Regions from separate parts of the Luteimonas sp. A611 genome, predicted to be linked through region 1. Evidence: riboswitches for the same ligand, from Rfam matches in the RefSeq annotation. Region 1 holds a riboswitch; each other region holds the start of a gene.
What was found. Region 1 has a riboswitch for cobalamin ahead of ACW5EG_RS13410 (TonB-dependent receptor domain-containing protein). Riboswitches for the same ligand answer to the same signal wherever they lie in the genome.
Positions count from the first base shown of each region.

Region 2: another riboswitch for cobalamin. It lies ahead of ACW5EG_RS14645 (ribonucleoside-diphosphate reductase subunit alpha); the one in region 1 lies ahead of ACW5EG_RS13410 (TonB-dependent receptor domain-containing protein).
Region 3: another riboswitch for cobalamin. It lies ahead of metE (5-methyltetrahydropteroyltriglutamate--homocysteine S-methyltransferase); the one in region 1 lies ahead of ACW5EG_RS13410 (TonB-dependent receptor domain-containing protein).

Region 1 covers NZ_JBSVRP010000003.1:28,372-31,641, forward strand. The annotation lists gene bioD (dethiobiotin synthase) at 1-501, opposite strand, end outside; gene ACW5EG_RS13400 (GAF domain-containing protein) at 628-1,110, shown strand; gene ACW5EG_RS13405 (TfoX/Sxy family protein) at 1,107-1,487, shown strand; cobalamin riboswitch at 1,537-1,767, shown strand; gene ACW5EG_RS13410 (TonB-dependent receptor domain-containing protein) at 1,881-3,270, shown strand, end outside.
Region 2 covers NZ_JBSVRP010000003.1:325,314-328,583, forward strand. The annotation lists gene ACW5EG_RS14640 (TonB-dependent receptor) at 1-955, opposite strand, end outside; cobalamin riboswitch at 1,331-1,557, shown strand; gene ACW5EG_RS14645 (ribonucleoside-diphosphate reductase subunit alpha) at 1,726-3,270, shown strand, end outside.
Region 3 covers NZ_JBSVRP010000001.1:2,167,345-2,170,614, reverse strand. The annotation lists gene metE (5-methyltetrahydropteroyltriglutamate--homocysteine S-methyltransferase) at 1-1,448, opposite strand, end outside; cobalamin riboswitch at 1,637-1,873, opposite strand; gene ACW5EG_RS09695 (nitric oxide reductase activation protein NorD) at 2,029-3,270, opposite strand, start outside.

The DNA.
Region 1 (3,270 bases):
ACCGTCTGCTTCGATCGCCTTCGCAGTCAGACGTGCATGGCTGAGGCAGCCCAGCCGCAGCCCCACCACCAGCATCACCTGCCCGCCCACCGCGCGCGCCATCGCCGATTGCTCCAGGCCATCGCCCATCGGCGCCAGCCAGCCGCCGGCACCCTCGACCACCACTGCATCGGCGCTGGCCGACAAGCGCGCGAACGCATCCAGCAGCGGCGGCAGCGTCACCACGATGCCCGCATCGCGCGCGGCAAGCTGCGGCGCGGTGGCAACCGGCAGTGCGAACGGATTCACGTCGGCGTAGTCCGGCACTGGATCACTCGCGGCCCGCAGCGCGAGCGCATCTTCGTTCTGCCAGCCATCGGCGCCATGTTCGCAGCCGCTGGCCACCGGCTTCATCCCGACCGCACGCAGCCCGCGCGCGCGCAACGCATGCAGCAGCGCCACCGACGCGAAGGTCTTGCCCACGCCGGTGTCGGTGCCGGTGACGAACCAGGCCTGGCTCACCGCGCGCCCCCGTCCTTCCGTTTCGACGTCCGCAGCGCGCGTATGCACAGGCAGGCCGCGGCGCGTTCTGGACCGTGTTTCATCCGTCCTCCGGAGGGGTCGTGCACGCGCTGCTACACTGCCCGCATGTTCACTGCAGCAAGTCTAAGCGGCGACAAGCCGCAGCAGTACGCCCAGCTCGCACAACAGGCACGCGCGCTGCTGCATGGCGAACACGACCGCATCGCCAACGCCGCCAACCTGTCCGCGCTGGTCTACCACGCGCTGCCCGGGCTGAACTGGGTCGGCTTCTATTTCCATGACGGCACCGAGCTGGTGGTCGGCCCGTTCCAGGGCTTGCCCGCCTGCGTGCGCATCCCGCTCGACAAGGGCGTGTGCGGCGCGGCCGCAAGCAGCCGCCAGACCCAGCGGATCGACGACGTGCACGCCTTCCCCGGCCACATCGCCTGCGACTCCGCGTCGCGATCGGAGCTGGTGGTGCCGCTGCTGCACGGAGACACGCTGGTTGGCGTGTTCGACATCGACAGTCCGGAGCCGGCCCGTTTCGACGTTGAAGATCAGGAAGGGCTGGAAGCCATCGCCCGCATCTGGGTCGAATCCCTGTCATGAATGCACCGCTGAAGATGCGCAACATCGGTCCGAAATCCGCCGCCTGGCTGCGCCAGGTGGGGCTGCGTACCGAGCAGGACCTGGTCGGCGCCGGTCCGGTGGACGCCTTCATGCGCGTGCGCCGCGCCGGCTTCAAGCCCAGCCTCAACCTGCTCTATGCACTCGAAGGCGCGCTGCGCGATTGCCACTGGCAGGAAGTGCCGGAGCAACGCCGCGTGGAGCTGGTGGCCGCAGTCGAGGCCGCAACGGCCGAGCTGCCGCTGCCGCGCGGGCGTCCTGCCGCCGCGCCGGTGACCACCACCCACCATCAGGAAGAAACCCCGTCCGCCTCGTTCGGCTTCCTCGACGAGCCCGACCGCGGCGGCGACCGCGACTGAGCCACCTGCGCGCGTCGCAGCACGCGCCGCCGCACGCACCCTTCCCGTACAATGCCGCCAGCTCCAGGGTGGCCCGCGGATCTTCGTCCAAGGGCTGAAACGGGAAGCCGGTGACGCCGTCGTCGCAACGCGACGCGGTCATCCCGGCACTGCCCCCGCAACGGTAAGCGAGTACGGCCGCCGCATCCGCCACTGTGCACACGCATGGGAAGGCGCGGCGACCGGGGCACACCTGCCCCAACCCGCGAGTCCGGAGACCGGCCCTGGAGTCCACTGGTTGCGATGCGGAGGGCGTCGCGGCGTGCCGTGCGCCGTCGTGTGCCCGTCCGCCATCTCTCCGCGCGCAACTCCATGCCATGCAAGGCGCGCGGGGCGCGCGATGGAGCCGATGCGATGTTGAACCGTTGTTCCCTTTCCCTGATCTCCGCGGCGGTGGCCGCGGCCCTGCCCATCGTGGCACTGGCCCAGTCGGCCACCGACCTCGACGAAGTGGTGGTCACCGGCACCCGCACCGAGGTGGCCCTGGCCGAAAGCCTGGTGCCCGCCCAGGTGATCGACCGCGCGCAGATCGAGCGCAGCCAGGCGCGCGACCTGATCGGCCTGTTGCGCGGGCGCGCCGGCATCGACGTCGGCAACACCGGCGGCCGCGGCAAGCTCAGCAGCCTGTACCTGCGCGGCGCCGAGTCCGACCACGTGCTGGTGCTGGTCGACGGCATCAAGATGAACTCGGCCACCGCCGGCATGCCCGCGATCCAGGACCTGCCGCTGGCGCAGATCGAGCGCATCGAGATCATTCGCGGCCCGCGCTCGAGCCTGTACGGCTCCGAGGCGATCGGCGGCGTGATCCAGATCTTCACCCGGCGCGCGCAAACGCAGGGTTTGGCGCCAAGCCTCACCCTCGGAATGGGCAGCCACGGCAGCCGCGAGCTGGGCGGCGGCTTCGACCTGCGCGGCGCGCGCGGCTGGCTCGGCGTGCACGGCGCCTACGATTCCACCGACGGCTTCAACGCCTGCCGCGGCTCGGGCGCGCTGTTCCAGGGCTGCTTCGCCGACGAACCCGACGACGACGGCTATCGCAACGTCTCGCTGGGCCTGCGCGGTGGAGTGCAGATGGGCGAGGCGTTCGAGCTGGAGGGCAGCTTCCTGCAGGCCGATGGCGACACCGAGTTCGACGGCTCCTGGACCAACCGCTCCGAGGTGCGCCAGCAGGTCAGTGCGCTGCAGCTGCGGCATGCGCCGCAGGGCGGGCGACTGGAACTCACTGCGGCCCTGGGACGCAGCCAGGATCGCTCCGACGACTACCAGGCCGAGGAGCTCCGCAGCGCCTTCGTCACCCGCCGCGACAGCGCTTCGCTCCAGGGCGACCTGCAGCTCCGCCCCGGCCATCTGCTGACCGCGGGCGTCGACCATCTGGACGACCAGGTCGACAGCCTGGTCCCCTATACCGTCGATGCCCGTGACAACACCGGCGTGTTCCTCGCCTACGACGGTCGCGTCGGCAGGCAGCGGCTGCAGGCCAGCGTACGCAACGACGACAACGCGCAGTTCGGCAACCATCTCACCGGCAGCCTCGGCTGGGGCACGGCGCTGGGCAACGGCCTGCGGTTGTCTGCCAATGCGGCCACTGGCTTCAAGGCGCCGACCTTCAACGACCTCTACTACCCCGGCTCCGAAAGCCCTTGGCTGCAGCCGGAAACCTCGCGCAGCCTCAACCTCGGCCTGTCGCGCACCGCGGCCGGCCACCGCTGGTCGCTGGACGTGTACGAGAGCCGCATCGACGACC
Region 2 (3,270 bases), 300 kb from region 1:
CCTGGTCCCAGCGCAGGCTGTGCAATTCGATGTCGGTCTCGGTGAACTCGGGCGTGGAGGTGTAGCGCACCAGGTCACCGAGTTCCGGGATGCGGTAGGCGTTGTCGTCCGAATCGATGGTCTGCAGCAGGCTCAGCCAGGTCAGCGTGGTGGCCTCGCTCGGGGTCAGCACCATCGACAGGCGGCCGCCGGAGACGGACAGGTCGTTGGCGCCGTCCTCGCCGGTGCCGAGGTTGTCGATGTAGCCCGGCGCGCTGCGCTGCTGCGCCACGGCGCGGATCGCGAACACGTCCTGCTTCACCGGCACGTTGACCATGCCCTTGAGCGTGTAGCCGATATCGGCGTTGCGCGTCGACGACAGTCCGGCCTCGACCGCAGCATCGAAGCCGGAGGCATCGGCGGTGTTGGCGATGTAGTTGATCGCCCCGCCCATCGAGGCCGAGCCGAACAGCGAGCCCTGCGGGCCGCGCAGCACTTCCACCCGGTTGAGGTCGAAGGCGTCGATGTCGGGGATCGCGATGGTCCAGCCCGGCTCGATCAGCGGCACGTCGTTGAGGAAATAGCCGGTGGTCGGCTGGCCCTGCGGATTGCCGGCGCTGGTGGAGATGCCGCGCACCACCACGTGCGAGACGCCCGGCTGGTAGCTGTTGAAGACCACGCCCGGCGTCTTCTGCACGTAGTCGGCCAGCGACTGCGCGCCCAGGTCCTGCAGCTGCTGCTGGGTGACCGCCGACACCGACGCCGGCACTTCGCGCACCGACTGCTCGCGCTTGGCGGCGGTGACGATCACGCGGTCGAGTTCGATGGCGCCCTCTGCAGCCGCGGTGTCCTGCTGCTGCGTGTCCTGCGGTGCGGCAGCGGCCAGGCCGGCGCTGCTCGCCAGCGCGATGGCGACGGCCAGGCGCAGGCGCCGGCAGCCGTGCGCGACAACGTCGTATCCGAAACGGTTCTGCATGTCTGTCTCCCCATGTGTTCCGGCCAGCCCGGCCCTGCAGGTCGCAGGGGAGGCGCCGACACTTCGAATATGCGCGCGGCAATGGGAACCAGTTGCGTCGCGGGGGCCGGATGCCGTCGCATTCAGGCCAAGCGGGGTGAATGCAGGCACGGCGCGCACACAGACGCGCATCTGTCGGGAGTCGCCAGGCTTCGCGACGTTTCGGATTCGGTGCGCGAAGGGCGCGGCTGGCCGACGTGGAGGCCGACTGCGCATCTCACGCATTCGGTGGAGGGCGCACGGGTGGCCGTGTCGGGGCAGGCGTGGACGTTCGCGCGCGGCGGTCGTCGGTTCCACAGACCACAACATTTTCGGTTGACCGCAAAACCCGACCACACTATCTTGTGCCCTGTCGGTTCTCCGCACCTGGTGCGGGGATGAAAAGGGAAGCCGGTGACGCCAGCCCGCAAGGCTCGGCCAGTCCGGCACTGCCCCGCAGCGGTAATCGGGAACGAACCCGCCACCAGCACTGGAGCCTGCGCTCCGGGAAGCGGCGGGGGAGGTGGACGCCACGGCGTCCGGGCCCGTGAGTCCGAAGACCTGCCGACAGCCGCGCGCATGCACGCCGCGCGGTGCCGGCCGCGGAATCTCCGGGGGGAGATGGCTGGTGGAGCAGTTCGGGCCGCGCCATGCGCAGTCCCGGATTCTGCGACGCCGCCTGTCCACCCTGCCTCCAACGCCACGCTCGCCTGCGAGGGACAGGCCGGCCGTGCGCCACGCATGGAGGACGCATGAGCCAACACCACGACACCCGCGGCGACATCGCGGTCGCAACGCGCGCCGGCGCCACCGGCTCCGACGCGCCCTCGCCGGGCCGTGACCACGACATTGCGGACGCGCGCGACGACATCGTGCCCGCGCCCGGCGCCGATCCGGGCCGCGCCGACACCGCGGCCGTCGCCGTCGCGGCATCCACCTGGATCACCAAGGAAGCCGGCAACCGCCGCATCCCCTTCGACCGCGCCCGCCTGGAGCGCGCCATCGACCGCGTCCACGCCGAGTTCCCGCAGCTGGACATCGCCGACTACAAGCGCAGCGTGCTGGGCTTCGTCGAGCGCAAGGACGCGGTGAACGCCGACGATCTGGTCGACCACCTGATCCGCGAGGCCGAGGCACGCGTCGACGTGGCCGCACCGGAATGGGAGATGTTCGCCGCACGCCTGTACCTGCATCGCCTGTACAAGCGCGCCGGCCGCAACCGCTTCTACGACGTCGAACAGAAGTACGGCTCCTATGTCGGCCTGCAGGAATCGCTGGCCGACCGCAACATCTATTCCAACGACATCCTGCGCGCCTACTCCAAGGAAGAGTTGATCGAGGCCGGCAAGATGATCGATCCCGGGCGCGACAGGCTACTGGCCTACAACGGCCTGTACCTGCTGGCCACGCGCTACCTGGCCACCGATCACGCGCGCAACGTGTACGAACTGCCGCAGGAGCGCTGGCTGACCATCGCGCTGTACCTGATGCAGGACGAGCGGCCGCGCGGGCGGCGCATGCAGCTGGTGGGCGAGGCCTACTGGGCGCTGTCGAACCTGTACATGACCGTGGCCACGCCGACGCTGCAGAACGCGGGCAAGGTGGGCGGGCAGCTGTCGAGCTGCTTCATCGACACGGTGGACGATTCGCTGCAGGGCATCTTCGATTCCAATACCGACATCGCGCGCGTGTCCAAGGGCGGTGGTGGCGTCGGCGCCTACATGGGCTTCGTGCGCTCGTCGGGATCGGCGATCCGCGGCGTGCCCAATTCGTCCGGCGGCGTGGTGCCGTGGATCAAGCAGCTCAACAACACCGCCGTATCGGTGGACCAGCTGGGCCAGCGCAAGGGCGCGGTCGCGGTGTACCTCGACATCTGGCACCGCGATATCGAGGCCTTCCTCGACCTGCGCCTCAACAACGGCGACCAGCGCCTGCGCGCGCACGACGTGTTCACCTCGGTCTGCATCCCCGACCTGTTCATGGAGGCGGTGGAACGCCGCGGCGACTGGTACCTGTTCGACCCGCACGAGGTGAAGCGGCTCAGGGGCTGGTACCTGCAGGACTTCTACGACGAATCGAGGGGCGAGGGCAGCTTCCGGCAGAAGTACGAGGAGGTGGTCAACGACGAGCGCATCGGCCGCAGGACGGTCAAGGCGATCGACCTGTTCAAGCGGATCATGGTGTCGCAGCTGGAGACCGGCAACCCGTTCATGTTCTACCGCGACGAGGTCAACCGGAAGAACCCGAACAAGCATGCGGGCATGGTGTACTCGTCCAACCTGTGCACCGAGATCCTG
Region 3 (3,270 bases), on a different contig from region 1:
TCCAGGCCGATCTCCTCCTGCACCCGCACGCAGCGCTCGGTTTCAAGCGCTATGAAGGCGTCGTAGTCCGATTCGCTCAAGCGCCCCGATCGCAGCCCGGCCCGTGCATCGCGCACCTGCTTGGTCTGCGGGAACGAGCCGATTGTGGTGGTGGGGAACAGGGGCAGGCCGAAGCGCTGTCGCTGTGCGACCCTGCGCTGGACGTAGGGTGAGCTGCGCCTGTCCACGGCCGCGCCCATCGCTGCGACACGATCGGCAACCTCCGGCCTGTGGACCCGGGGCGATCGCCGTCTGGCTTCGATCCGCTCGCGCGCCAGCGCCAGCGACGAGTCGGCCGACACCAGCCCGTTCAGCGCATCGGCCAGCACGCGCAGCTCCTCGAGCTTCTGCCGCGCGAATGCAAGCCACCTGTGGAGGTCGGCAGGCAGCGAACGTTCCAGCGTCACGTCGAGCGGGCTGTGCAGCAGCGAGCAGGACGGGGCGACCTGCAGTCGTTCGCCGCCGCGCCGGTCGTGGGCGCGCCGCGCCAGCGCCAGTGCCTGGTCCAGGTCCGTGCGCCAGACGTTGCGCCCGTCCACGAGGCCCAGCGACAGCACGCGGTCGGCTGGCCAAGCGTCCAGTACCGCGTCAAGCTGCTCCGGTGCGCGGACCAGGTCGACGTGCAGGCCCTCGACGGACAGCGAGCACGCCGTCACCAGGTTGTCGCCCAGCGCGCCGAAGCACGTCGCCAGCAGCAGCCGCGGCCGCGACACCCGTGCCAGCGTGGCATAAGTGTGGCGATAGGCGGCCTGCTCCGATGCGTCCTGGTCGAGCGCCAGGCAGGGCTCGTCGATCTGCACCCATTCGGCGCCGGCCTCGCGCAGCTTTCCGAGCAGGTCGGCATATGCGGCAACCAGGTCGGGCAGCAGCTCCAGCCGGTCGCCGCCATCGACAGATTTGGACAGCAGCAGGAAGCTCGCCGGGCCGAGCAGGACAGGGCGCGCCTTCGCTCCGGCCGCCTTCGCTTCCAGGAACTCTGCAATGGGCTTGTCGCCACGCAGGCGGAAGGTCTGCCCGGCCTCGAGTTCGGGCACCAGGTAGTGGTAGTTGGTGTCGAACCACTTGGTCATTTCCAGCGCCGGCAGGTCCAAGTCCTCCGTCTGCAGGCCCCGCGCCATCGCGAAGTAGGCCTGGAGCGGGTCGGCGTCGGCCAGCGCGCGGTAGCGGGCGGGAATCGCGTCGAACAGGAACGCGGTGTCCAGCACGTGGTCGTAGAGCGAAAAATCGTTGCAGGGCACGGTGTCCGCGCCTGCGGCATGCTGCAGCTGCCAGTGGCGAAGGCGCAGCGCCTGCGCCTGGTCCTGCAATTCCGCGGCGGACGTATCGCCCCGCCAGAATGCCTCGACCGCGCGCTTGAGCTCGCGCCTGGCGCCGATGCGGGGAAATCCCAGGTTTGTCACGGTGGTCATCGTGCTTGTCCTCGATTCGGAGTGAACGAAGAACGAAGGAACCGCGCAGGCTCCCCACGACACGGCAGGCGCCCACGCCAGCGACCTTCGCCCCCTCGGGCGAACCGGTGCCGTCGGACATGCGCGGACTTCCATGCCAGGTCGGGCATGGGCTTCCCGCGCACCCTTCGGGCGCCAGGTCAGACAGGGATCGCTCCCTGGCCGAGGCAGGTCTTCGGGCTCGTGGACCCGGCCGGCCGAAGCCGTCCACCTACTGCCCGCCGCTTCCCGGTCCGCCAGGACCAGTGCTTGTGGCGAGGGTCGTTTCCACACACCGCTGCGGGGCAGCGCCGGAATGGGGCCCCGAAGGCCCGCACCGGACTTCCCAATTAAATATATCTCTCTATCGCAATAGAGAGATATATACCTTCGGCGGGCGCAACGTTACCCCGCTGCACGTGCCCGGTCAATCATCAGTGGGGCCGCCTGCCTGGAGCGACCGCCGCCGGAAGCTGCGGAACGGCAGCCGGGACCGGAGGCCGCCGGGGGCGTTGGCGCAGCAACCTGATCGGCCAGGCATGGAACGCGTGCGCGACTGCCGTCATCGCGCCAGCAGGCGCTTGGTCCAGTCCAGCAGCACCAGCGGCAGGCGCTCGGGCGTCGACAACAGGGCGTAGTGGCCCGGTCCGAATACCTTGGGCAGGTAGCCCGGGGCCTGCAGGTCCACCGTCAGGCAGAACGGGAAGACGCCCTGCAGCCGCGCTTCGGTGACCGACTGGCGCATGTCCTCGACGCCGAACAGGCCGTCGTAGCGGTCGGCGTCGTTGGGCTTGCCGTCCGACAGCATCAGCAGCAGGCGATGCTCGGCGGGTTGGCGCATCAGCAACGCCGTCGCATGGCGGATGGCGGCGCCGGCGCGGGTGTAGTTTTCCGGTTCAAGACCGGCGATGCGCAGCGCCACTTCCTGCCCGTACGGCTCGTCGAAGTCCTTGAGCATGCGCATGATCACGCCGTGCGGGCCTTCGCCTGAAAACGACATCACGCAGAACGGTTCGCCCAGGCCCTGCAGGGCCATGCACACCAGCAGCAGCGCCTCGCGTTCGACGTCGATGACGCGCCGGCGATCGCCGATGAAACCGTCGGTGGAGCCGCTGGCATCGACCAGCAGGCAGACCGCGATGCTGCGCCGGCCCGGCCGCCGTGCCTCGTACAACCCTTCGCGCAGGAAGCCGCCCGCGCGCAGGTCGGCGCGGCCTTCCACGCAGGCGTCGATGTCGATGTCCTCGCCGTCGCTCTGCCGGCGCAGGCGCACGCGTTCGGGCCGCAACGCCTCGAACTGGCGGCGAATGCCGTCCAGGTGTGAGCGGTGGCGGGCGAGCGTGGCGTCGATCCACGCGGGATCGCCGTGCACCGGCGCGATCAGGCGCACCGTGGTGCCGTGTTCGATGTAGGACGCGTCCGCATGATTCCATTCGGGATAGCGGAAGCGCGCGTCGCCTTCGCCGTCGCCCTTGAACTCGAGTATTGCGCGACTGGCCGGCGGGTCGTCCGACAGCAGCACTTCGCGCGGCGGGTCGGGCGCGGCGATCATGCGCGTCGATGCCAGCTCCGAGAGCATGTCGCCGTATTCGTCGGCGCTGGTCTCGTCGTCGCGATCGACCGGTCGCTGCAGGCCGAAGGGATCCTCGGCGACCTCGTGCGGGGCGTCCTGCTGGATCATCCACACGCCGGGCTCGCCTGGCTTGTCCTCGTCCTCGACCGCATCGCGCCCTTCGGGCCGGCGCTCCATCCGCGCGCTGCGCACCGGCCGGTCGTCGTCGACCGCGGACGGCGCGCCGTCGAC